DNA from 2 places in the Bariatricus sp. SGI.161 genome. Region 2 is predicted to be linked to the other one. Evidence: riboswitches for the same ligand, from Rfam matches in the RefSeq annotation. Region 2 holds a riboswitch; the other holds the start of a gene.
The links. A riboswitch is a leader RNA that binds a small molecule or an ion and turns the genes downstream of it on or off. The one in region 2 is predicted to bind FMN.

Region 1 (7,839 bases), on a different contig from region 2:
GCTATTTTATTTCTATAGAAATCATAACAACAGGAGGGCTATCATTATGAACGAAAGCATCAAGAACATGATAGAGCGAAGAAGTATTCGTGCTTACAAACCTGACATGGTAAAAAAGGAAGATATAGAAGAGATTGTCAAAGCCGGCACATATGCTGCAACGGGAATGAATCGCCAGTCTCCGGTTATTATTGCTGTAACTGATCAGGAGACAAGGGATAAGCTGTCCGCTATGAATGCGGCAATTATGGGAACGGATACAGATCCATTTTATGGTGCGCCGGTAGTTTTGATTGTACTGGCTGATAAGAGCAGACCGACTTACCTCTATGATGGAAGCCTTGTAATGGGAAATATGATGAATGCGGCACATTCTCTGGGACTTGGAAGTTGTTGGATTCATCGTGCAAAAGAAGAATTTGAATCCAAAGAGGGGAAAGAACTTCTCAAGAAATGGGGAGTGGAAGGAGATTACGAAGGAATTGGTCATTGTGTGATTGGATATGTAGAAGGGGATTACCCGGAGACGAAACCTCGCAAAGAGGATTATGTCTATTACGTGGAGTAATAATCGAACCGACAGTTCCTGGCATATGAAATGACAAGGGAGGAAGATGAATGAATTACGAAGGTCAGATATGCCGTGCGCCCATGGAACGCTCCTCCTTTATGCTTCCGGTTATGGTGGGGTGTTCTTATAATAGATGTAAATTCTGTAATCTGTTCCGCCATCTAAAGTATCGGGAGCTTCCCATGGAGCAGATTGAGGATGAACTTAGACGAGTTAAGAATCTAGGTGGGATGCCTAAGAAGATATTTTTGGGAGACGGTAATGCATTTGGACTTAAGACGGAACAGTTGTTGAAGATTCTTGAAAAAATACATAATTATTTTCCAGAATGTCAGTGCATCAATATGGATGCAACGGTGACCAGCATCCGTGTGAAGACAGATGAAGAGCTTCGGATTTTGTATGAACAAGGCGTGCGACATCTGTATCTTGGAATTGAAAGTGGTTTGGATGATGTGCTGAATTTTATGGAGAAGGACCATGATCTTGATCAGGCTTATACGGAGATTAAGAGACTTCAAGACGCGGGGCTGATTTATGATGCGCATATTATGACGGGTGTAGCCGGGCACGGAAGAGGCCGGGAGAATGCAGAGGCAATGGCAGAATTCCTGGGTCGGACACATCCGAAGCATGTGGTGAATTTTTCTATGTTCCTACATAAAGAAGTACCTCTTTACAAAGAAGTGGAGGCAGGACGATTCGTTCCGGCAGACGAGTTGGAGAATCTAAGAGAAGAGAGGACATTGATTGAACGACTGAATGTCAGAGAAGAGCAGAGTGTTTTGTATGATGGCTTTCATGATTTTATAGAATTTCGCGTTCGGGGAACCTTGCCACATGACAGAGAGAAGATGCTTGCGAAACTGGACAAGGCGATTCAGAGATACGAAGAAGAGTCACCGATCTATTCGTTGGTCTATGGAGAGTGCCCGAATCTTGAGCGGTGTGAAGATCATATGCCAGTTTGGGAGATGAATAAATAGTAAAAATGTATTGCAACATCGTGTATGTAGCGCTATAATAATTTTGAACTGATAAGAAATTCTTCGGGGTCGGGTGCAAGTCCCAACCGGCGGTATAGTCCGCGACCTGATGTATTATGGCATCAGCTGATCTGGTGAGATTCCGGAACCGACAGTAGAGTCTGGATGAGAGAAGGATTGTGTAATATATGGATATATCAACAGACCCCGATACGAAAGTGTCGGGGATTTCTTAATTTATAGAATATTAATTCTGCTGTGGTTACATGATTCCAAGAAGATTTTCTTTCTTGACAGTTTCTAGTATTTATTAAAAGGAGAGAAAGACAGATGAGTACAGATGCAGTAGTGAAAACAAAAGGAAATTCAGGAACAAAAGTAAGAATGATGGCGCAGATGGGAATGCTTTCCGCCATTGCGGTGGTTTTGATGCTATTAGAGATCCCTCTTCCTTTTGCACCATCGTTTTATGAGATTGATTTTAGTGAAGTGCCGGTATTGATTGGATGTTTTACTATGGGACCACTTGCCGGAGCGATTATTGAATTGCTTAAAATTCTTTTAAACTTTGCAATCAACGGGACAGCTACGGCTGGTGTCGGAGAAGTTGCTAATTTCCTGATTGGTTGTGCATTTGTTATACCGGCAGCAGTGATTTATAAGAAGAAACGTACCAGAACAGGTGCAATCATCGGAATGGTAACAGGTACTTTGTTTATGACATTTATTGGCTGTTTTCTGAATGCGTTCGTATTACTGCCGACTTATGCAAAAGCATTTGGCATGCCAATTGATGCACTGGTAGGAATGGGAACCGCAGTAAATAGCCATATTACCAGTCTTACAACATTTGTGATCTTCGCAGTGGCACCATTTAATCTGTTGAAAGGATTTCTGGTATCTTTGATTGTATTTTTGATTTATAAGAAAATCAGCCCGATTCTGAAGGCAAGAATCTAAAATGAAAAATGAATAGAATATATCAGCGCCAAAGAAATCTCTTTGGCGCTCTTTGATATTGGGAATAATGTCATAATAGACTATTCGGCCGGACAGATCTCAATCCAATATCCATCGGGGTCATTGATAAAATATACACCCATCTCCAGATTTTCAAAACATACACAGTTCATGTCTTTGTGATGTGCCAGTGCAGCATCCATGTCATCTACCCGCATTGCCAGGTGAAATTCATTGTCTCCAAGATTGTAAGGTCTGTCCATATCACGAAGCCAGGTCAGTTCTAGAAGATGTGGAGTGGTGTTGTCTCCCATAAACACAAGTTTGAAACTGCCATCTTCCGCTTCTTTTTCGCGAGTAATGGAAAGCCCCAGAGCCTCTTCATAGAATTTTACAGACTTTTCCAGATCCAATACATTGATGTTGTTATGATAAAATGTAAACTTCATAGATCATCCTCCTGTTACATATTTTCAAATACAAAATAAGTATAACATCAGTAGCCGAAGAAAAAAAGATGTGTTATACTTATCTCCACAGAGTATTAACAATGAAGGGGGGATGGGAATATGTCAGTGAAGGTAGAAGTGAAGATGGATGTTCAATCGATGGTAGATTTTATGACATATCACATTTATTCCGGGGCAGTTGGTATAGGTTCCTTTATTTTGGGAGGTATTAATATTGGCTTGACGATGGCATTCGCTATGAAGGGAAAGTACCTTTTTATGGGACTTTTCTTAATATTTGCATTGATAATATTCTTTATATTTCCTTATATTATCAAGAGAAAAGTGGAACGTCAGATGCAGAATTCGAGGAGGCTGGATATACCGGTCACTTATGAATTCGATGATTATGGAATAGAGACTACAACTCCGGATGATAGTGGGAAAGCTTCCTGGAGTAAGTTTAAACGTGCAGTATCCAAAAAAAGGATTATTATATTATATGATGCCCAGAAACGTGCAATTATTCTTCCGGTAGATCAGATGGCAGAAGAATATACAGCGGTTGTAGATATGATATATGCACATATGCCGGCACCGGCGGTGAGAATCCGCCGACTGGATAAGAAGAGATAGAAAGGATTTTTCTTATGATAATTGAGACGAATAGTGAGAAAGAGACTTATGAACTTGGATTTAAGATGGGTCAGTCTGCCAAAGCAGGGCAGGTCTATACGCTGGTTGGAGATCTGGGAGTCGGTAAGACTGTTTTTACAAAAGGGTTGGCAGCAGGACTTGGTATTGAAGAATCTGTCAGCAGTCCTACATTTACCATTGTACAGATATATGAAGAAGGGCGCCTGCCCTTCTATCATTTTGATGTGTATCGGATTGGTGATGTAGAAGAGATGGATGAGATTGGATATGAAGATTACATCTATGGAGAAGGAGTAAGTCTGATTGAGTGGGCGAATCTGATAGAAGAGATTCTTCCGGAACATTATACGGAGATTAAGATAGAGAAGGACCTGGAAAAGGGATTTGATTATCGGAGGGTTAGCGTATGCGAATATTAGCATTAGACAGTTCTGGCCTTGTGGCCAGTGTAGCAATTGTGGAAGCGGGACCGGTGGAACAGGAGACAATAGCAGAATATACGGTGAATTATAAGAAGACTCATTCTCAGACTTTGCTTCCAATGTTGGACGAAGTGGCAAAGATGATAGAATTGGATATGGAGAGTATCGATGCCATAGCAGTGGCAGCGGGACCGGGATCATTTACCGGATTGCGAATTGGATCGGCGACCGCGAAGGGACTTGGTCTGGCACTGAAAAAACCATTGATTCATATACCGACATTGGAAGGATTAGCTTATAATCTGTGTGGTACGGATAAGATTGTGTGCCCGATTATGGATGCCAGAAGAGGCCAGGTCTATACAGGAATCTATGAATTTGACGGAGATGAATTGGTGATCCTGGAAGATCAGATGGCAATCAGTGTTGAGGAATTGGGTGAGAAGCTTCAGAATGTAGAAAAAGAGATTATATTTCTTGGAGATGGAGTTCCGGTATTTCGTGATGTTCTTGAGAATCGTATTATGTCTGGAAAGAAGGTCTCTTTTGCACCGGCGAATATGAATCGACAGAGAGCGGCATCTGTGGGAGCTCTTGCGGTTGCATATTATCGTGCGGGCAAGATAGAAACGGCTGCGGAACATCAGCCGGATTATCTGCGTGTATCGCAGGCAGAACGTGAGAGAAAGGAGCGACTTGGACATGCTTAGATTTGAATGTGATTATCTGGAGGGAGCTCATCCCCGGATTTTAGAGAAATTAGAAGAAACGAATTTTGAACAGACGGCAGGTTATGGAGAGGATCCCCATTGCGAGAATGCAAGAAAGCTGATCTGCAGCGCCTGCGGACGGGATGATGTGGATGTGCATTTTCTCGTGGGCGGGACACAGACGAACTTTACAGTGATCAGTTCCATCCTTCGTCCGCATCAAGGGGTCGTTGCGGCGGTGACCGGACATATTAATGTACATGAGACAGGTGCGATTGAAGCGACTGGACATAAAGTGCTGCCGCTTCCAAGTGAAGATGGTAAGATTACCGCTGCTCAGGTTCGCGAGATGTATGATGCTCATTGGAATGATGATACCCATGAGCATATGGTACAGCCGGGAATGGTATATATCTCCCAGCCAACGGAGAATGGAACATTGTATAGTAAAGAAGAATTGCGGGCACTGCACGAGACTTGTGAGAAGCTGGAACTTCCATTGTTTTTGGATGGAGCAAGAATGGGATATGGCCTGATGTCTGAGGAGAATACGCTTGCATTAGAAGATATTGCTGCTTTGACAGATGTGTTTTATATTGGTGGAACGAAGGTAGGAGCATTGTTTGGCGAGGCGATTGTTATTGTGAATCCAGCGCTTAAGAAGGATTTTCGATATCTTATCAAACAACATGGCGGTATGCTTGCAAAAGGAAGATTACTCGGCATTCAGTTTGAGACATTGTTCGAAGATGGACTGTATTTTGAAATTGCAGAATATGCAGATCAATTAGCCATGCGGTTGAAAGAAGCGTTTGTGAAGAAGGGATATCCACTAAGATATGATTCGTATACGAATCAACAGTTTCCGATTATGCCAAATGAGCATATAGATGCAATAAAAGATAAATATTCATTTTCCTTTTGGGAGGCTGTAGATGCTTCTCATAGCGCTGTGCGATTTTGTACAAGCTGGGCAACCAAGAAGGAAGCAGTAGATCAGTTGATTAAGGATATCGAGGCGTTATAATATGTTAGAAGTTCGTAAGATTGACGAAAATGACATTAATAAGATAGCTGCTTTGGAACGGGAAATATTTTCAGATCCATGGTCGGCGAATGCTATAGGTGAAACATTATCCCAGAAGAATACGGTGCTTCTGGGGGCGTGGCAGAATGAACATCTGGCAGGTTACCTGATTGTATATTATGTGCTGGATGAGGGAGAGATTGCCAGAATTGCTGTGGATGCATCTTGCAGGCGACAAGGGGTGGCTGGTCATATGATGTTGGCGCTAGAAAACTTCTGTGAAGAAAAAGGGATCGTGAATCTGATGCTGGATGTTAGAGAGAGCAATGAGGCGGCGATTGCCTTTTATAAGGGCTGTGGCTTTGTCGAAGATGGAATTCGCAAGGACTTTTATACAGACCCAAAAGAAGATGCAATATTAATGAGCAGACAACTTGGGAAATAGCTGGCAGTTATGACAGCAGTTCCCACTGGAAAGCAAGGCTGACAGTAGATATAATGTAGGCGTAACAAGAAAGAAGAAGTGACAGGATACTCACAGGAGGAATTGTATGCGCCAGTTTAGAACAGAATTAGAAGAAAAAAATAAAGTTGAAAAAATCATATGCAATAAATGTGGCAAAGAGATTTGGGTTCGTGGAGGGATTCCCCAGGAGGATGTGTTAGAAGTCGAAAAACGCTGGGGGTATCATTCAAGAAAAGATAATCAGGTGGATCGATTTGACCTTTGCGAGGACTGCTATGATGAATTGGTGGAAAGTTTTCAAATCAAAATAGAAAATTGAGGTAAAATATGTTAGATGTATGTTTGTTAGGAACCGGAGGGATGATGCCGTTGCCGTATCGTTGGCTGACAGCTCTTATGGTGCGGTATAATGGCAGCAGTATATTGATCGATTGTGGGGAAGGAACTCAGATTGCAATCAAGGAAAAGGGATGGAGCTTTAAACCCATTGATGTCATCTGTTTTACCCATTATCATGGAGATCATATCAGCGGACTTCCAGGAATGCTTCTTACGATGGGAAATGCGGACCGGACGGAACCGCTGACATTAATTGGACCTAAGGGGCTGGAACGTGTAGTGAATGCACTTCGTGTTATTGCACCAGAGCTTCCGTTTGCTATTAAATATATAGAAGTCAATGAGCCGGAGAAGACATTCGAGATGAATGGCTACCGGCTAAAAGCATTTCGTGTTAATCATAATGTGACATGTTATGGTTATACTATGGAGATCGACCGTGCCGGAAAGTTCGATGTGGAGCGTGCAAATGCTGCTCAGATTCCACAACGGTATTGGGGAACTCTGCAAAAAGGAGAGACGGTCAACACCGGTGAGCAGATCTATACGCCGGATATGGTGCTTGGCCCTGCAAGAAAGGGAATTAAGCTGACCTATTGTACAGATACCCGACCAACAGAATCCATTAAGACAAATGCAGCTGGTTCGGACTTGTTTATCTGTGAAGGAATGTATGGAGAAAAAGATAAACTGAAAAAAGCAAAAGAATACAAGCATATGACGTTTTACGAAGCTGCACAGCTTGCCAAAGAAGCGGATGTAAAAGAGATGTGGCTGACGCATTATAGTCCATCATTGACAAGGCCAGAAGATTATATGGATGCAGTAAGGGAGATATTCCCAAGAGCAATCGCAGCAAAAGATAAGCGTTCTGTGGAACTTGTATTTTCTGATTAGTAGGGAAAGGTATAGTTATGAACGAAAAGAAAGATGTATTAATTCTGGCAATTGAGAGCTCCTGCGATGAGACGGCAGCAGCAGTAGTGAAAAATGGACGGGAAGTCTTATCGAATATCATATCTTCACAGATTGCACTTCACACATTATATGGGGGTGTGGTTCCTGAGATTGCGTCCAGAAAGCATATTGAAAAAATAAATCAGGTCATAGAGACGGCATTGGAAGAGGCGCATGTGACGCTGGATGATATTGATGCGATTGGCGTTACTTATGGTCCGGGACTGGTGGGAGCGCTCCTGGTGGGGGTGGCAGAGGCAAAAGCTATTGCATATGCAACGAAGAAACCATTGGT
Region 2 (7,839 bases):
GAATATTTTTAGTGAAATTTTAGTTACAAGGGCAGGCGGAGTCATATCCAGCCATTGTGGTCCGGGTACATTAGGTGTTTTATTTATCTCTAAAGTTTAATATTTTATTTCAGATTCAAATAAAAGAAAAGCTATATGCATAAGAAAAAATATACGGTGAAAGTATGGAAAATATTTTTGAAAAAATTCGAAAACAATTAATAGATGTGACAGACGAAAAATATCTCGAATTTAATCGTTCTCTTGTGCCAGGAGATAATTCGACCATGCTTGGAGTACGTGTTCCAAGACTTCGAGAGTTTGCGAAAAGTATTGCTAGAGAAAATGGTCTGGAATACGTAAATGCCGTAAAGGAGCAAGAAAAGCAAGGTAAAGTCTATCATGAAGAACTATTGCTTCATGGAATGATTATTGGATATATGAAATGTAGCCTGGATGAGAGAAAAAAGCTGTTAGACGATTTTGTCCCAGTAATCGACAGTTGGGCAGTGTGTGACAGCAGCTGTATGACCTATAAATTTATGAAAAAAGACATGGATTTATGGTTTGAGTATTTAATGAAATACCTAGACAGTACACAAGAATATGAACTTCGCTTTGCCATTGTATCTCTTTTAGACTATTTTGTAACCGAAAATTACATCGAAAGAGTACTCAGAATATTGGGTGATGTAAAGCATGAGGCCTATTATGTTAAAATGGCAGTTGCATGGGCGGTGTCCGTTTGTTACGTTAAATTTCCTGAACTTACCTGGGATTTACTTGCCGGAAATCAGCTAGATGATATTACTCATCAGAAATCTATTCAAAAAATCCGGGAATCATTCCGTGTCAGTAAAGAAGAAAAGGAAAGACTTAACACTTTGCGCCGGGCAAAGAAGGGATAACTATATTTATGAAGATTACATTAATAACTGTAGGGAAAATAAAAGAAAAATACCTGAAAGATGCTATTGCAGAATACAGCAAACGTCTAAGTCGATATTGTAAACTGGATATTATAGAAGTTACCGATGAGAAGACGCCGGATCATGCAAGTGAGAGTGTAGAAGACGCAATTCGTTCCAAAGAAGCTGAGAGAATCCAGAAGTATATCAAAGAAGATGCCTATATAATTACTCTTGAGATTGGTGGAAAACAGCTCGCCTCTGAAGAACTTGCAGAAAAGATTGACAAATTAGGAATTCAGGGTGTCAGCCATATCATCTTTATTATTGGAGGCTCTATTGGACTTGGGAGAGAAGTACTTTCCAGGTCAGATTATGCACTTAGTTTTTCTAAGATGACATTTCCACATCAGTTGATGAGAGTCATTTTGCTGGAGCAGATATATCGAAGTTACCGAATTATCAATGGAGAACCATATCATAAGTAATGGAGGTTTTAAATGAGTGAACAACAGAAAGTTACTTTTCGGTATGCAGTTCGCGAGGATGCTGCATTAATTCTTCGGTTTATTAAAAAACTTGCGGAATATGAAAAAATACCGGAGTCAGTCTACGCTACAGAAGAGTTTCTGGAAGAGTGGATGTTCGATAAGCAAAGAGCAGAAGTAATATTTGCACAGATTGACGGAAAGGAAATTGGATTTGTTTTCTTTTATCAGACATTTCCTGCTTACCTTGGAAAAGGCGGAATCTATATTGACGATTTGTATGTTGATCCAGAATACCGGGGAAAGGGTTATGGAAAACAGATGATAAAGTATATGGCAAGAACAGCTCTGGAGCGTGATTGTGGAAGAATGGAATGGTGTTGTCTGAACTGGAATCAATCAAGTATGGATTTCTATCGCTCAATGGGTGCAATACCACTTGATGAATGTACAATTTTTCGTGCGCCTGAAAATGTATTAAAGGCGATTATAGAGTAGGTGTGATTTATAATGATAAAAAATATTGTTTTCGATATGGGCAATGTACTTCTTGATTATAATCCAGATGTCTGCCTGAATTATTTTCTGGATAATGAAGACGACAAAGCTTTGATTAAAAAAATATTATTCAATGGGCAGGAATGGATAGATGCCGACCGGGGACTGTTGACTGATGAGGATATATATGAGCGTGTCAAGGATCAGATTCCAGAGCGCCTTCATCCTGCACTCAAGAATTGTGCAACGAGATGGCATATGTGTATGAAACCTGTCAATGGTGCAAAAGAATTCTGTGAATATGTGAAAGAAAATGGATATCATCTATATGTTCTGTCTAATGCAAGTACATCTTTTTATGATTATTTTCCAGAATTTGCACCGCTTTCCTATTTTGATGGAATCGTGGTATCCTGTGATATACATATTATAAAACCAGAAAGAGGTATTTATGAATATTTGCTGAATCAGTATCAACTCATTGCGGAAGAATGTTTCTTTATTGATGACAGACCGGAAAATATTGAAGGCGCAAGGCAGATTGGAATGAATGGGGCAGTATTTTACGGTGATTTCCAGAAAATCAAAGAATTACTCTTACAGATAACAGACAAAATAATATAGATAGCAGATCAATTTGACTGCTTTGCTTGACATATGCAGATAGGATTGCTATGATAATAAAAAAATAGATAATCTTCAGGGCAGGGTGTAAGTCCCTACCGGCGGTAAAGCCCGCGAGCCGAAAGGTATGATCTGGTGAGATTCCAGGGCCGACAGTATAGTCTGGATGAAAGAAGATGTGTAGATGATCAGAAAGATCATCATATTTTGCGTAGAATGCTCTGAAATGGATTTTCCGTTTCAGAGTTTTTTATTTATCAGACATCATTTAGAACTCTTTGTCTTGCCCTGGATGGAAGGAGAAGAAAAATGACAGACCGCGATTATATGGAACGTGCGATTAAACTTGCAGAAAAGGGAATTGGATGGACCAATCCGAATCCCTTAGTAGGTGCTGTAATCGTGAAAGATGGCAGAATCATAGGAGAAGGATATCATGCCAGATACGGCGAATTGCATGCTGAGCGGAATGCAATCGCTTCACTGACCGAATCAGCTAAAGGAGCAACATTATATGTAACATTAGAGCCTTGTTGCCATTATGGAAAGACTCCGCCATGTACAGAAGCAATTCTGGAACAAAAAATAGCAAGAGTTGTTATAGGTTCAAGAGACCCCAATCCTAAAGTGTCCGGAAAAGGAGCCGCAATTCTTCGAAAAGCTGGTGTGAGTGTAGAAGAAGATTTTATGAGAGAAGAATGTGACCGCCTGAATCCTGTATTTTTTCATTATATTACGACAAATACTCCGTACGTTGTCATGAAGTATGCCATGACTGCGGATGGAAAGATTGCGACAAAGACAGGAGCATCCAAATGGATTACAGGATCAAAGGCAAGAGAAGCAGTCCACGAAATGCGGCATAGATATATGGGAATTATGGCAGGAATTGGGACTGTTCTTGCTGATGACCCCATGTTGAATGTACGATTAGATCAGAAAAGAAATCCTGTCCGGATTATCTGTGACAGCCGTCTTCAAATTCCAATAGACAGTCAGATCTGCCAAAGCGCAGGAAAATATCGTACGATAATGGCCTGCACTGAAGACGCAGATGAGACAAAAGTAAATCAGCTCATAAAATTGGGGCTGGAAGTTGTAAAGATTCCGGCATTAGATGGAAAAGTGGATATAAAAAAACTGGTTAAATATCTTGGAGAGATTGGAATTGACAGTATCTTGCTGGAAGGTGGCGGAACATTGAATGACAGTGCATTAAGGGCAGGTATCGTTCAGAAGATTATGGTCTTTCTTGCACCAAAAGTATTTGGAGGAGCATTGGCGAAATCTCCGGTTGCAGGCTGTGGAGTGGACATTCCAGAAGATGCGGTCATGCTGAAACTGGAAAATATCCGCCATATAGAAGAAGATATTTTGTTGGAATATGGAGTGAAAAAGAGATGTTTACAGGAATTATAGAAGAATCAGGGATCATCAGACAGATAAAGCTTCAGGGTAACTCCGGACAGATTATGATCCGGGCAAAAAAAGTGCTAGAGGGGACGAAAATTGGGGACAGTATTGCAGTAAATGGAATCTGTTTGACGGTTGTTTCAATAGCGGAAGATGGTTTCACGGCAGATGTGATGGCGGAAACTATTCGAAGGAGCAGTCTGGGAGAATGTAAGTCTGGAGATGCTGTTAATCTGGAACGAGCAATGGCGGCAGATGGAAGATTCGGCGGGCATATTGTTTCTGGGCATATTGATGGAACAGGAAAGGTCACTTCTTATCGAAAAGAAGAAAATGCAGTGTGGGTATCAATTGAGACTACACCGGAGATCATGCAGTTGATTGTTGAAAAAGGATCCATTTGTATTGACGGAATCAGTCTGACCGTGGCCAGTGTCAAAGGTCAGCAGTTCCAGGTATCGGTTATACCGCATACAGGTGAGGAGACCACGCTTTTGAAGAAGAAACCCGGAAGTCTGGTGAATCTTGAGAATGATATTGTTGGGAAGTATGTTCAGAAGTTAATAGGACTGAATTCTTCTACTGAAGAAGAGACTAGGTCATTGGGAATTACCATGGAACTTCTGGAAGAATATGGATTTTAAATCTGGAATGTAAAGGAGGAATAAAGATATGGAGTATCAATTTAACACCATTGAAGAAGCTTTGGAAGATCTTCGGGCAGGAAAGATAATTCTCGTTACGGATGATCCGGATCGTGAAAACGAAGGAGATATGATCTGTGCAGCAGAATTTGCAACACAGGAGAATATTAATTTTATGGCGTGTCATGCAAAGGGGCTGATCTGCACACCAATGAGCAAAAAGGTTGCCGCGAAGTTAGGTCTGCCGCAGATGGTTTCGGAAAATACCGATAATCATGGTACTGCATTTACGGTTTCTATTGATCATATGGACACAACGACTGGTATTTCGGCTGCAGAACGTTCTTATACAATGATGAAATGTGCGGACGGTCGTACCAGACCAGAAGATCTGCGCCGGCCGGGACATGTATTTCCATTAGTATCCAGACACGGAGGTGTGCTGGTACGAAACGGTCACACAGAGGCTACAACAGATCTGATGCGTCTGGCAGGGCTGAAAGAATGCGGTGTCTGCTGTGAAGTAATGGAAGATGATGGAACCATGATGCGCACTCCTAATCTTTGGAAGTTGGCAAAGCAATATAATTTAAAGTTCATTACTATCAAAAGTCTTCAGAATTATTGCCGGATACATGAGAAACACGTGGTAAAAGAAGCCTGTGCAGATCTGCCGACAAAATATGGAAATTTTAAAATATATGGATATGTAAATGATATTACCGGAGAGCATCATGTGGCATTGGTAAAAGGGGATATCGGTGACGGGAAAGATGTTCTCTGCAGGGTTCATTCTGAATGTCTGACAGGCGATACCTTCGGCTCTGCAAGATGTGACTGTGGAGAGCAGCTGCAAAAGGCCATGGAGCAGGTAGAAAAAGAAGGCCGTGGAATTGTATTATATATGCGTCAGGAAGGCCGTGGAATTGGATTGATCAACAAACTGAAAGCCTATGAATTACAGGAGCAGGGTTATGATACCGTAGAGGCAAACATCAAATTAGGGTTTGCGCCAGACTTGAGAGAGTATTGGGTCGGAGCACAGATTCTGTCAGATCTGGGAGTAAAATCCCTTCGGCTTTTGACCAATAACCCAGAAAAAGTGTACGGATTGAATGGCTTTGGCCTGGAGATTAAAGAACGCGTGCCAATTGAAATAGCACCACAGAAATATGATCTTGTATATATGAAGACAAAACAAGAAAAGATGGGACATATTTTTAACAAAATTACTTTATAAAATGATCAGGAGGATAAAAAAATGAAACAGATTCAGGTGTTAGAAGGAAAAGTAGTAGCAAAGGAAGGAATGAAAGTGGGAATCGTTGCTTCCCGATTTAATGAAATTATAGTAAATAAATTACTAGGCGGTGCGGTAGATGGTCTGGTCCGTCATGGTGTCGAGGAAGAAAATATTACGGCTGCATGGGTTCCGGGGGCATTTGAGATCCCTGTAGTTGCATCTAAAATGGCTGCATCCGGCAAATATGATGCTGTTATATGTGTGGGAGCCGTTATCCGCGGAGATACTTCACACTATGATTATGTCTGCAATGAAGTTTCAAAAGGAGTAGCTCAGGTTGGACTTGCTACAGGGGTTCCGGTTTTGTTCGGCGTAGTCACAACGGAAAATATTGAACAGGCTATTGCCCGTGCGGGAAGTAAATCTGGCAATAAAGGGTATGACTGTGCATTGTCTGCAATCGAAATGGTCAATCTGATGGAGCAGATGTAAGATGAGACCGACCTTAGTATTCGATTATGATGGTGCCATTCACAATACCATGCGCATCTATGAACCTGCCTTTCGAGAGACTTATGCATGGCTTGTGGAAAATAGATATTGTGAGGAACAGCCGATATCATCAGAACAAATTGCCGGATGGCTTGGACTGAACAGTAAAGAGATGTGGAATTCTTTTCTGCCCCAGCTTCCGCAGGAAGTTAAGGATGAAGCAAGCCATCGGGTTGGCAGTTCCATGGTCGAACAGATTAAGACACACAAAGCAGTCTGGTATTCTGGAGCAAAAGAAGTACTGAATGAATTGTATGAAGCAGGGTATCAGATGTTGATATTGAGTAACTGTAAGATATCATATCGTAAGTCTCACTGGAAAGAATTTGCGATGAAAAAATGGTTTTCTGCGTTTTATGATTGTGAATCATATGATTTTGCACCAAAGACAGAGATTATACATAATGTGCAGAATCAATTTCCAGGGCCATATATTGTGATCGGCGACAGATATAGTGACTTGGAATGTGCAAGAGCCTGTGACAGTCTGTTTGTAGGCTGCAAATATGGCTTTGGTAAAGAAAACGAACTGGAAGAAGCAGATTATCTGATTGATGCAATACAGCAGCTTCCAGAGATCATCGATCTTACCAGATAAAATCTTTCATCCCATAGGTTTCTCGGTATTTCCGCATAGTATATCCAGTTTCTTCTTTGAACTGTTTCCCGAGGTGGCTCTGGGAAGAATAGCCTAGATACGTAGCAATTTCAATATAAGAGTAATGAGAATAAATCAGCAGGTTTTTCGCCAGGCTGATTTTTTCTTTTTGGATAAATTTTGTCAGAGAAATATGCTCACATTTTTTAAAAAGTTCGGACAGATAATTGGCATTCAGACAAAGTTCATCCGCAATCTCCTGTACGGTAATCTTTCCATGCAGATGGGAAAATACATAGTCTTTGCATTTATTAATATGAGGGTTCGTATCCTTTTCGGCTGTGCCGGCTTTTTCGCTGTTCAGATCATGCACCATCTGAGCATAGTGATATTCAGCAGTTCGAAACAAATGAATGATAGTCGGAATATCCTCGCAGGCTTCAATCTTCTGAATATAAGAATCGCTCAGAGAAAAAGATATCTCTGATAAAAGCCCCCCTCGGATTGCAGCACGGCTGGCAAGAGTGATGTTAACAATTGCAAGATTTTTCGTATGTCTGAGTGGATCTTTGGCAAGTGTCCCAATCTCGCCGGGATAATCTTCTTCATGGCTTCTTTTTAACTGTTCAAGATCGCCATTTTCAATGCTTGTAAATTCACGGATTTCTTGATCATAGGGGTTGTGAGTCTTTCCATATTCCCGATTTTCAAATATCAGTTCGGAGTAATATTTCCTGATTTCTTTTTCTGCATCCAGATTGATGCAGTTAGACATCAGAAGCGCATTTTCATCTATGATGTCAGAATGGCAAAGATTATATGTAAGTAAAATATCTTTTGTCAGATCACTGAATTCACAGAAAGGCACTGTGGCAATCCATGAAAGATTCCA

Region 1: linked by a shared signal. The riboswitch ahead of ACQRBH_RS13925 (ECF transporter S component) and the one ahead of ribD (bifunctional diaminohydroxyphosphoribosylaminopyrimidine deaminase/5-amino-6-(5-phosphoribosylamino)uracil reductase RibD) in region 2 are both predicted to bind FMN.

The regions. Positions count from the first base shown of each region.
Region 1 is NZ_JBNPLX010000027.1:26,402-34,240, forward strand. It holds gene ACQRBH_RS13915 (nitroreductase) at 47-568, shown strand; gene ACQRBH_RS13920 (radical SAM protein) at 619-1,557, shown strand; FMN riboswitch at 1,613-1,738, shown strand; gene ACQRBH_RS13925 (ECF transporter S component) at 1,888-2,517, shown strand; gene ACQRBH_RS13930 (VOC family protein) at 2,598-2,966, opposite strand; gene ACQRBH_RS13935 (YcxB family protein) at 3,087-3,602, shown strand; gene tsaE (tRNA (adenosine(37)-N6)-threonylcarbamoyltransferase complex ATPase subunit type 1 TsaE) at 3,617-4,042, shown strand; gene tsaB (tRNA (adenosine(37)-N6)-threonylcarbamoyltransferase complex dimerization subunit type 1 TsaB) at 4,030-4,755, shown strand; gene ACQRBH_RS13950 (threonine aldolase family protein) at 4,748-5,782, shown strand; gene rimI (ribosomal protein S18-alanine N-acetyltransferase) at 5,784-6,227, shown strand; gene ACQRBH_RS13960 (hypothetical protein) at 6,334-6,567, shown strand; gene ACQRBH_RS13965 (ribonuclease Z) at 6,576-7,484, shown strand; gene tsaD (tRNA (adenosine(37)-N6)-threonylcarbamoyltransferase complex transferase subunit TsaD) at 7,502-7,839, shown strand, end outside.
Region 2 is NZ_JBNPLX010000008.1:58,158-65,996, forward strand. It holds gene ACQRBH_RS06550 (DegV family protein) at 1-100, shown strand, start outside; gene ACQRBH_RS06555 (DNA alkylation repair protein) at 165-887, shown strand; gene rlmH (23S rRNA (pseudouridine(1915)-N(3))-methyltransferase RlmH) at 896-1,375, shown strand; gene ACQRBH_RS06565 (GNAT family N-acetyltransferase) at 1,388-1,873, shown strand; gene ACQRBH_RS06570 (HAD family hydrolase) at 1,886-2,497, shown strand; FMN riboswitch at 2,565-2,679, shown strand; gene ribD (bifunctional diaminohydroxyphosphoribosylaminopyrimidine deaminase/5-amino-6-(5-phosphoribosylamino)uracil reductase RibD) at 2,807-3,916, shown strand; gene ribE (riboflavin synthase) at 3,898-4,554, shown strand; gene ACQRBH_RS06585 (bifunctional 3,4-dihydroxy-2-butanone-4-phosphate synthase/GTP cyclohydrolase II) at 4,583-5,794, shown strand; gene ribH (6,7-dimethyl-8-ribityllumazine synthase) at 5,816-6,289, shown strand; gene ACQRBH_RS06595 (HAD family hydrolase) at 6,291-6,947, shown strand; gene ACQRBH_RS06600 (helix-turn-helix domain-containing protein) at 6,937-7,839, opposite strand, start outside.